Regions from separate parts of the Streptosporangium sp. G11 genome, predicted to be linked through region 1. Evidence: riboswitches for the same ligand, from Rfam matches in the RefSeq annotation. Region 1 holds a riboswitch; each other region holds the start of a gene.
What was found. Region 1 has a riboswitch for cobalamin ahead of ACSDR0_RS33365 ((2Fe-2S)-binding protein). Riboswitches for the same ligand answer to the same signal wherever they lie in the genome.
Positions count from the first base shown of each region.

Region 1 (3,268 bases):
TCGGCGGCATCGCGGTCCACCTGAGCCGCGGCGAGGTCCGGCAGATCGGACTCAACATCGCCCTCCTGGCAGCCGCCGCGGCGACCGCCTGGCTCGGCACCACCTGGCTCTGAACCGTCCGCCCGGCCTCTCACCCGGCCGCCGACGCCGTCCGTTCTCGCCTCGTCCCGGGGCGCTCCACCTGCGGCCGGTGCGAAAAGGGGCCGGGCGGCGCCCACGCCGGTGCCGTGTTCCTTGGCGACGGTGTGGCTCACGAGGATCCTCCGGCCTGCCGCAGGGCCGCGGCCCACTGCCGGCGGCGGGTTTCGGGGTCGATGAGGACGCAGTCGCCGCACTTGCCACCCCCTGGCAGGCGGTAGAACAGGCAGCAGCTGCGCCGGACGAAGAACGGCTGCCCGGGGGCGGGTTCGACCAGGTCGCCGCTGCCCCGCAGCACTCCCAGCGCGAGCAGTTCGCGCCCGAGCACGGTGGCCCGCGCGGTGAGTTCGGGGCGCCGGTGGGCGATGGTCCGGACCGTTCCGGCCAGGGCGGAGGCGGCGTTGCCCCACAGCAACCCGGGGGCGATCTTCACGATCCCCTGTACGGCCTGTGCCAGCGGCTCCAGCAACCCGGTCAGCACGTTGCGGTACAGCGGTTCGGCGATCCCGGCGGGGTCGAGGATCCGCCGGCCGGTCAGGTGCTCGGCCCGCAGCGGCAGCGGCCCGCCGGACGCCGCCCGCCAGTGGACTCGGAGGGGGGACAGGTCCAGGAGCAGGTCGCGCGCCACCGCCACGCCGATGACGGGTGACCACAGGCGGGCCGCCAGCCCCTGGAACAGGATGGAGGCCGCCACCCGGATCTCGTCGGTCCCCAGGCGTCCGGCGACGTCGGTGATCCGCTGCCGCAGGGGCTCGGAATCGGCCAGCAGGTCGGTGAGCGGCCGCCAGCCCGCTTCGATCGGGCCGATCTCGACGTCGAAGTAGCCGTTGATCGTGGAGACGTCGGCGATCGCCGCGAAGACCGCCGGGGGTGAGGCGGCAGGCAGTCCGGGCCGGGCACGCCCGGGGCCGGTGGGCCGAGGTCCAGGCATGACGAGCACCGTTCCTCTCTTGGGGAGATCCGCCCCAATTGCCGCGAGGAGGCGACCGCGTGAGTCTCCTGGCTCTCGGGTCAACGCTCGTCCCGGCCTTCCCACCCGCACGCGGGCAGTGGCCTATTCGGGACTCGCTCGCCGATCACAGTGGCGGGACCGCGCCGGATTCACACCGGCTTCCTCGATCCGCGCTCGCCAACACCGACCATGCTCGCACACCACCCGTCAAGGACGAAGCGCGCCCGGCGAGAAGCCCTGGCGAACGACCTGACGCGGCGAACCCCCTCGAAGCGACGACACGGAAAGGAGCGCTTACCGCGATCATGCGGATCCCCGCCCGCTCACCACCCGCGAACTCGCCGTCAGGCGCTATGACGTCCCCAGGTAGGTGTCGAGCGCGCCCGCGCCCGCCAGCATCGCCAGGCCCCGCACCGTCAGGCGGCCACGCCACTCCCGCAACGTCGCCTCCAGCGGCTCCGGCCCGCCCGCCGCCCGCACCCGCTCCAACACCCGCGCGATCTGCTCCAGCCCGTGCCCGCCCCGCCGCAGCTGGTGAGCCAGCAGCACGTCCCGTACGTCGGCGGGGGTGTAGACGCGGTAGCCGGTGCGTGAGTCACGCCGCGGCACGACCAGCCCGGCCCGCTCCCATTTGCGCAACGTCGCCGGCCGGACGCCGAGCCTGCGCGCCAGCGGCCCGATGAACGTCACCCCCGGCGCCAGGTCACGCGGCGGCGTCAGGTCACGCAACGCCCGCTCCACGGCCTCCAGCGTCTGCCGGTCGCCGGACAGCTGCGCGTGGCTCTCGTCGATCAGCCGCAGCGCCTCCTCGGTCACCCCGCCGTTCACGGCCCGCATGATCGCCCCCGCGGTCGCGTGGCCGTGCGCGGGGATCAACGCCAGGAACGTCCGCAACGCCGCCGCGTGGCGCGGAGCGTAGCCGCGGTAGCCGTGCGGCGAGCGCTCGGCCGGTGGCAGGATCCCCGCCTCCTCGTAGTTGCGCACCGCCTGCGTGGACAGGCCGTGCTCGCGCGCCAGGTCGATGGGCCGCAACCGCATTTTGAAGGTATCTCCTCGCCGGCAGCCGGAAATGCCAGCAAAGCTTACACAGAAGGTTCAACGATACGGTTAAAGACATGACGGCCTCAATCCGGGACGCAGCCCGTCCCTTCACCGGCGGCGCCCTCACCGCGCTCCTGTCCCCCGCCACCCGCCTGCTCGGCCTCGGCGAGCCCACCCACGGCGTCGAGGCGTTCCTCGAACTGCGCAACGAGCTCTTCCGCCACCTCGTCGAGCACGAGGGCTACCGCTCGATCACCCTCGAGAGCGACTGCCTGTCGGCCCTGATCGCCGACGCGTACGTCACCGACGGCATCGGAAGCCTCGACGACGCGATGAGCCGCGGCCTCAGCCACGGTTTAAGCGCCTCACTCGCCGACCGCGAGCTCCTGCGCTGGATGCGGGCCTACAACGAACAGCGCTCCCCGCACGAGCGGCTCCGCTTCTACGGCTTCGACGGCCCCCTGGAGATAACCGGCGCCGCCGCCCCCCGCCCGGCCCTGACCGCGCTGTACGACTACCTCGCCGCCCACCTCGACCTGGCCTGGAGTCGCGAGACCCTGCACGAGTTGCTCGGCCCCGACGAGCGCTGGACCAACCCGGCCGCCCTCTGGACGGATCCCGCCCAGTCCGTCGGCCGCACCCCCGAAGCCGGGGAACTGCGCCTGATCGCCGACGACCTGCGCACGCTGCTCGCCGCGCACGCCCCCCACCTGACGGCCGCCACCTCCCCCGACGACTGGTGGCGCGCCGACCTGCACGCCCGCACCGCCGCCGGGCTCCTGCGCTACCACGCCGGCATTGCCGACACCGCGCCCACCCGCGTCGGCACGCTCATGTGCCTGCGCGACGCGATGATGGCCGACAACCTCGACGCCATCGTCGGCCGCGAGGCCCGTCGCGGTCCCACCCTCGCCTTCGCCCACAATCGCCACCTGCAGAAGGACCAGAGTCGCTGGCTGCTGCCGGAGGGCTGGGGCCCCCTGGCGGGCCGGACACTGGAGTGGTGGAGCGCGGGCGCCATCATCGGCACCCGCCTCGGCGACCGGTACGCCTTCGCCGCCACCACCTTCGGCACCCGCGGCCCCGACGCCCCCCATCCCGACACCCTTGAGGGACTCCTGTCGACCCTCCCCCACA
Region 1 is NZ_JBPJUQ010000047.1:82,477-85,744, reverse strand. It holds gene ACSDR0_RS33370 (DoxX family protein) at 1-113, shown strand, start outside; gene ACSDR0_RS33365 ((2Fe-2S)-binding protein) at 251-1,069, opposite strand; cobalamin riboswitch at 1,131-1,255, opposite strand; gene ACSDR0_RS33360 (TioE family transcriptional regulator) at 1,442-2,128, opposite strand; gene ACSDR0_RS33355 (erythromycin esterase family protein) at 2,206-3,268, shown strand, end outside.

Region 2 (3,268 bases), on a different contig from region 1:
GGCCAGCAGCCGCACCAGGCTGGCCGGGGTGTCCAGGCCGACGGCGTTGCCGATGCGGGCGTGCTTGGTGGGGTAGGCCGACAGCATCAGCACCAGCCGCCGCTCGGCGGGCGGGATGTGCCGCAGCGCGGCGTGGCGCACGGCGATGCCCGCCACGCGCGAGGCCCGCTCGGGGTCGGCCACGTAGACGGTCAGCCCGTCCTCGTCGATCTCCTTGAAGGAGAACGGCACCGTGATGATCCGCCCGTCGAACTCGGGGATCGCGACCTGGGTGGCGGCGTCCAGCGGGGACAGGCCGTCGTCGTTGTCCTCCCAGGAGGCCCGGCTGCTCGTCAGGCACAGGCCCTGCAGGATCGGCACGTCCAGCTCGGCGAGCGCGCCGACGTCCCAGGCCTCGTCGTCCCCGCCCGCCGACGCGGTCGCCGGGCGGGTGCCTCCCGCGGCGAGTACGGTCACCACCAGGGCGTCCACCGTGCGCAGGACCTCCACCAGGCCGGGCTCGGCGGTGCGCAGGGAGGCGCAGTACACCGGCAGTGCCCGCGCGCCCGCGTCCTCGATCGCCGAGCAGAGCGCCTCGACGAAGGCGGTGTTCCCCGCCACGTGGTGGGCCCGGTAGTAGAGCACCCCGACGACGGGCCCGTCCTGGTCGCGCGCCTCGCGCTCCAGCGTCCCCCACGTGGGGGTGGGCTCGGGCGCGGCGAACCCGTGGCCGGTGAGCAGCAGCGTGTCGGACAGGAAGTGGTGCAGCTCGGTCAGGTTGGCCGGGCCGCCGTGGGCGAGGTAGGCGTGCGCCTCGGCGCAGACCCCGCCCGGCACGGTGGACAGCTCCATCAGCTCGGCGTCCGGCGCCTGCTCGCCGCCGAGGACGACGACGGGCCTGGGCCCGGCGAGCAGGGCGTCCAGGCCCTCCTCCCAGGCGCGGCGCCCGCCGAGCAGGCGGACCACGACCAGGTCGGCGCCCTCCAGCAGTGGCGGGAGGTCGGCGGCGGCGAGCCTGGCGGGGTTGCCGAGCCGGTAGTCGGCGCCGCTCGCGCGAGCGCTCAGCAGGTCGGTGTCGGAGGTCGAGAGCAGGAGGATCACACGCCACACTCCAGGAGAGGCAGGGCGGTACGGCCCAGGGGTGCCACGGCGTGGCGGGGGAACGGCGATGCCACGGCGTAGCGGGAAAACGGCGATGCCACGGCATGGCGGGGGAACGGCGAAAAGCGCACGGAGCTTCCTCCCTCGGGGTCCTCGCCCCGGGTCGTCGTCGGCCGCGACGGCTGGAGTCTCCTGGCTCCCGGATCGGTGCTCACCCCGGCCTTCCCGTCCGTCGTCGGACAGTGGCCCGGGTGGGGTTCGCTCCCCGGTTACAGTGGCGGGACCGCGCCGGAATCACACCGGCTTCCTCCCTTTGCCGTCGCCACCGATGACACTACGGCAGTCCGGTTCGTTGCAAGAAACTGGCGTTAACATCCTCTGAGTGTTCATTGCCGACTTTTCCGGACGATCGCGACTCGACGCGTGCCCCGGGGCGCTTCAGGTCCATGCCGCCGCGGACGGCGGCCTGGCCCGCGTCCGCGTGCCCGGAGGCCGTCTGACCCCCTTCCAGCTGCGCGAGCTCGCCGACGCCGCCTCCGCGTACGGCGGCGGCGTCATCGAGCTGACCTCCCGCGCGAACGTCCAGGTACGCGGCCTCGGCCCGGAGAGTCCTGACAGCGGTACGGGGAGCGGATTCGCCGCGCGGATGGCGGAGGCGGGCCTGCTGCCCTCGGCGACGCACGAGCGGGTACGCAACATCCTCGCCTCCCCGCTGACCGGGCTGGACGGGCTGACCGGGCTGGACGTCGCGGGCGGCACGGGCGGCACGGGCCGTACGAACCACGCGGGCGGCGGGATCGCCGACGTCACCCCGCTGATCGGCGAGCTGGACCGGCGGCTGTGCGCCCGGCCCGCCCTCGCCGCCCTGCCCGGACGGTTCATGTTCGCCCTCGACGACGGCCGGGGGGACGTGGCCGGTCTGGGGGCGGACGCCGGGATCCTGCCGACGGGACCGGACGAGGCCGCGCTGATCCTCGCCGGGACCGACAGCGGGCTGCGCGTCCCACTGGGCGGAGCCGTGACCGCCCTGCTCGCCGCCGCCGAGGCGTTCCTCGACGAGCTGTCCACCCGGGACGTCACCGCGTGGCGGATCTCCGAACTTCCCGACGGCCCCTCCCTGATCGCCGTCCGCGTGCGAACCGCCCTGGGGATCTCCGGTACGGCGCCCTTCGAACCGGTGAGACCGCGAGCGGCGACCCTCGGGCCGGTCGGGGTCGTCGGGAGCGCGGACGTGACCGGAGTCGGAGCCGGGATCGAGGGAAACCCCGGAGGCGGCGGCAGGGGTGGCACCGGGGGCGGAGACGCGCGGGTCGCGCTCGGGGTGGCGGTCCCGCTGGGGCGGCTGACCTCCGCGTCGGCACGACTGCTCGCGGACGCCGCCTCGGGCGGGGAGATCCGGCTCACGCCGTGGCGGGGCGTGGTCCTGCCCGGCCTGGACGGCGCCGAGGTCGCGGGCACCGCCGCCCGGCTGGAGGCCGCCGGGCTGATCGTCGACCCCGGCTCCCCGTGGATCGGCGTGACGGCCTGCACCGGCCGCCCAGGCTGCGCCAAGTCCCTGGCCGACGTCCAGGCCGACGCGGCCACCGCCATCGGCATGGCCCAGCCGTCCGCCGCCCCGCCGTCCGGTGGCAGACCGCCCAGGGGCGAGCCGCCCGAGGACAGGTCGTCCAAGAGCGAGCCGTCCAAAGGTGAGCCGCCCGAGGTCAGGTCGTCCAGGGGTGAGCCGTCCAAGGACAGGTCGTTCAGGAGCGAGCCGTCCGAGGGGGGACCGCCTGTGGCCCCGCCGTCCGCGATCGGGCCGGGCACCGATACGCTCCCCGTGCACTGGGCGGGCTGCGCCAGGCGCTGCGGTCGCCCGAGAGGCCGGGTCGCGGACGTGGTCGCCACCGGCGACGGCTACCGCCTGGAACTGGACGGCACCGGCCTGACCTGCTCCGGCATCGAGGAGACCGCGGCCGCGGTGGCGGCCGCCAGAGGGGAACTGTGATCGACTACGTCCGCGACGGCGCGGAGATCTACCGCCGCTCCTTCGCCACCATCCGCGCGGAAGCCGACCTGGACGGCCTGCCCGCCGACGTCGCCCGGGTCGCGGTCCGCATGATCCACGCCTGCGGGATGGTCGACCTGGTGGGCGATCTGCGCTGGTCGCCCGGTGTCGTGGCCTCGGCGCGCGAGGCGCTCCGCGCGG
Region 2 is NZ_JBPJUQ010000045.1:20,528-23,795, forward strand. It holds gene cobN (cobaltochelatase subunit CobN) at 1-1,080, opposite strand, end outside; cobalamin riboswitch at 1,244-1,416, opposite strand; gene ACSDR0_RS32285 (precorrin-3B synthase) at 1,463-3,067, shown strand; gene ACSDR0_RS32290 (precorrin-8X methylmutase) at 3,064-3,268, shown strand, end outside.
Region 2: another riboswitch for cobalamin. It lies ahead of cobN (cobaltochelatase subunit CobN); the one in region 1 lies ahead of ACSDR0_RS33365 ((2Fe-2S)-binding protein).

Region 3 (3,268 bases), on a different contig from region 1:
GGGTCTGCCCGTCGGCGGCCACGCTGGCGGCCGTGGCGCTCGGACGTACGCGGACGATCGGGGTCGGGACGGCCGTGAGCGTGCTGTCCACCCAGCACCCGGTGGCGCTGGCCGAGCAGGCGGCGATGTTGCACCACCTGTCCGGCGGGCGTTTCACGCTGGGGGTCGGCAGGGGCGGGCCCTGGGTGGACCTGGAGGTGTTCGGCACCGGCCTGGAGAGGTTCGAGCGCGGCTTCGCCGAGTCTCTCGACCTGCTGTGCCGGGCCCTGGAACAGCGCACGGTGTCGGCCGAGGGGGAGTTCTTCCGTTTCCGCGAGGTCGCGATGGTACCGGCGGCGTCGATGCGGCCCGTCGTGGCGTGCACCTCGCCGGAAACGACGCGGCTGGCGGCCGCGCGGGGGCTGCCGATGCTGCTCGGCATGCACGTGGACGACGCGGGCAAGGCCGCGATGCTCGCCGGTTACGACGCGGCGCGCCCACCCGCGCCGGGAGCCGCTCCGCCGGGCGCGGCCCGCCACGTGGCCGCCGTCGTCGGATACGTGGCCGACTCGACGAGGGCGGCCGTGCGGGAGCTGAAAGCCGCCATGCCCCGCTGGCTGGAGCCCGGCCTGGACGGGTACGTGCCGGTGGACGGCCGGCGGCGGCCGGTACGGGACGTGGGGGAGTACGTCGACTTCCTGACCGGCGTCCATCCGGTGGGTGACGCCGACCACTGCGTGGAGACGATCAGGCGCACCCGCGAGGCGACCGGGCTCGAACACCTGATCCTCATGGTCGAGGGTGCGGGCGAGCACGCCCGCACCCTGGAGAACATCCGCCGGCTGGGCGCCGAGGTGCTGCCGAGACTCGGCGGCTGACGACTCCGGTGCCGGAACACCGCCCGCGGAGAGACTCGGCCTCCTCCGCGTCACCGCCGTGAGTCCCCGCGCCGTGACCCGCCGGACCGGGGTCGGCGGGCCCGGCATCTCAACGGAACGCGGCGAACCTCACCAGCGGTCGTGGTGGACGGCGTCTCGCAGAGGGCGCCGGTGGCGCCAGCCGTGCCGTTCGAGGTCGGGTGTGGTCTCGAGGTGGGTCACCGGTCCGAGGCACAACCAGGCGAGAGGGCGGACTCCGGCCGGGATGGCGAGGAGGTCGCCGAGGAAGGGCTCGCGGTAGAACGACACCCAGCCGACGCCGAGGTTCTCGGCGGTGGCGGCCAGCCAGAGGTTCTGGATGGCCAGGCACACCGAGTACAGGCCCGCGTCGGCGATGGCGTGACGGCCGAGGACGGCGGGGCCGCCCCGGTCCGGGTCGTAGGTGACCACGATCGATAGCGTCGACTCCAGCACTCCGTCGATCTTGATTCGGGCGAATCGCCGCGCGGCGGAGGCGTCGAGGGTCGCGGCGAAGACCTCCCGCTCGTGATGGACGTGGTCGTGGAACGCCTCGCGGATGGCGGTGTCGCGCACGAGGACGAAGTCCCACGGCTGGGAGAGCCCCACGCTGGGGGCGGCGTGGGCCGCCGACAGGATCCGGTGCAGGACCTCGTCGGGGACGGGCTCGCCGGTGAACTGCGCGCGTACGTCGCGGCGGCGGTGGATGACGTCGTAAATCCGGTGGTCCATGGGCAGGCTCCCGCTGTGTACATGCCCCGTGCCGGGGCCGTGGACGCGAGGCCGGTCTTCGGACTTCCGGATCGACGCTTGACCACCCGCCTTCCCAGTCCTTTCGGACCAGTGGCCGCGCGTACGCGCATGGGTGGTGGCTTCCCGGTCACCGCGGCGGGCCCGTGCCGGAATCACACCGGCTTCCCGATTCTCCCCGCCGGGGCGGGGCACCTCACAACAGTTCGCCGTTCCGTACGGTAACGGATTTCCGCGCTCGCCATGGCATCGGGGAGTGGGGGAGACCCGCGTCCGGCCCCCCTTGCCCCGCACCGCGGTGCGGGGCAAGGGGGCCTGCTGTCCTCGCCCGTTACCCTGCCATCTCCTTGGCGGCCGGTTCCGCCCGCCGGGTCCGCTGGGCCCAGCGCACGGCCGGTCCGGTGGCGAGGCCGGACAGCAGGAACAGGCCGCCGAGCGCCAGCCAGCCCGGGGTGCCCCAGGTGAGGATCAGCGTCGTGAGCAGTAGTGGGCCGAGCATCCTGGCGACCGCCGCTCCGGATCCGAAGAATCCCTGGTACTGGCCCTGCTTGTCGGCCGGGGCGAGGTCGAACCCGATCTCCCAGGCGCCGGAGGCGTGCGCCATCTCGCCGAACACCTGCAGGCAGGCCGCGAGGAGCAGGATGAGCGCGGCCGCCCACGCCGAGGACCAGGTCGACGACAGGGCGAACACCGCGCACGCGGCGAGCAGCACCACACCCGCCCGCCGCACGGTCCGGGAGGCGGTCTCCAGGTCCGTGACCCGCCGGGCCACCCGTACCTGGAAGAGCACGACGCCCAGGGTGTTGAGGATCAGCAGGGCGGAGACCGTCCAGCTCGGGGCCTCGGTCCGCTGGACGATCCACAGGGGGATGACCAGGCTGAGCAGCGGCATGTTCAGCAGCGTGATCATGTTGAGGAAGGAGAGCAGCGCGTACGGCCTGTCCCTGAGCACCGCCAGGGCCGGTTCGCCCGCGGGCGCGGGCGCCGTGGGCGGCACCGGGGGAAGGCGGAGCAGGATCAGGGCGGAGAGCAGGAAACTCAGCGCGTCCATCGCGAGGACCGTCAGGTAGGCCGCACGGGTGTCGAGGTGCAGCGCCGCCCCGCCGAGCGCGGCGCCGACCGCCAGCCCGGCGTTGACCGTCGCCTGCAGGTGGGCCCGGATCCGGGTCCGCTGCGCCCTGTCCACCAGCCCGGCGAGCAGCGCCTGCCTGGCGGCGGCGAGACCGCACTGCGAGGTCGCGTACAGGCAGGCGATCACGACGAACGCGGGGAAGGAACGGACGAACAGGAACGAGCCGACCGAGGCGGCCGTGGCGACGGCCAGCAGGACCGCCGTGCCGCGAGCTCCCCGGCGGTCGGCGAGGTGGCCGAGCGGGACCCCCGCCACGAAGCCGACGGCCCAGCCGAGTGTCAGCGCGAAGCCGACCTGGGTCGGCGAGAGTCCCACGATCCGGGTGAAGTAGAGCGCCGAGCACACGTAGTACGCGCCGTCCCCGATGGAGTTGGCCAGCTGCGCGAGGGCCAGGACCCTGGGCGGCCCGGAGGGAGGTGTGATCCGGCTGAACATGGGGCTCCTTCTCTGGCCGGGCGCTCGCGACGTGCCCGGGTGATGTTCCGGCCGGTGAGAGCCTGACACGATCTTT
Region 3 is NZ_JBPJUQ010000082.1:9,946-13,213, reverse strand. It holds gene ACSDR0_RS41625 (LLM class flavin-dependent oxidoreductase) at 1-857, shown strand, start outside; gene bluB (5,6-dimethylbenzimidazole synthase) at 987-1,607, opposite strand; cobalamin riboswitch at 1,640-1,839, opposite strand; gene ACSDR0_RS41615 (MFS transporter) at 1,957-3,192, opposite strand.
Region 3: another riboswitch for cobalamin. It lies ahead of bluB (5,6-dimethylbenzimidazole synthase); the one in region 1 lies ahead of ACSDR0_RS33365 ((2Fe-2S)-binding protein).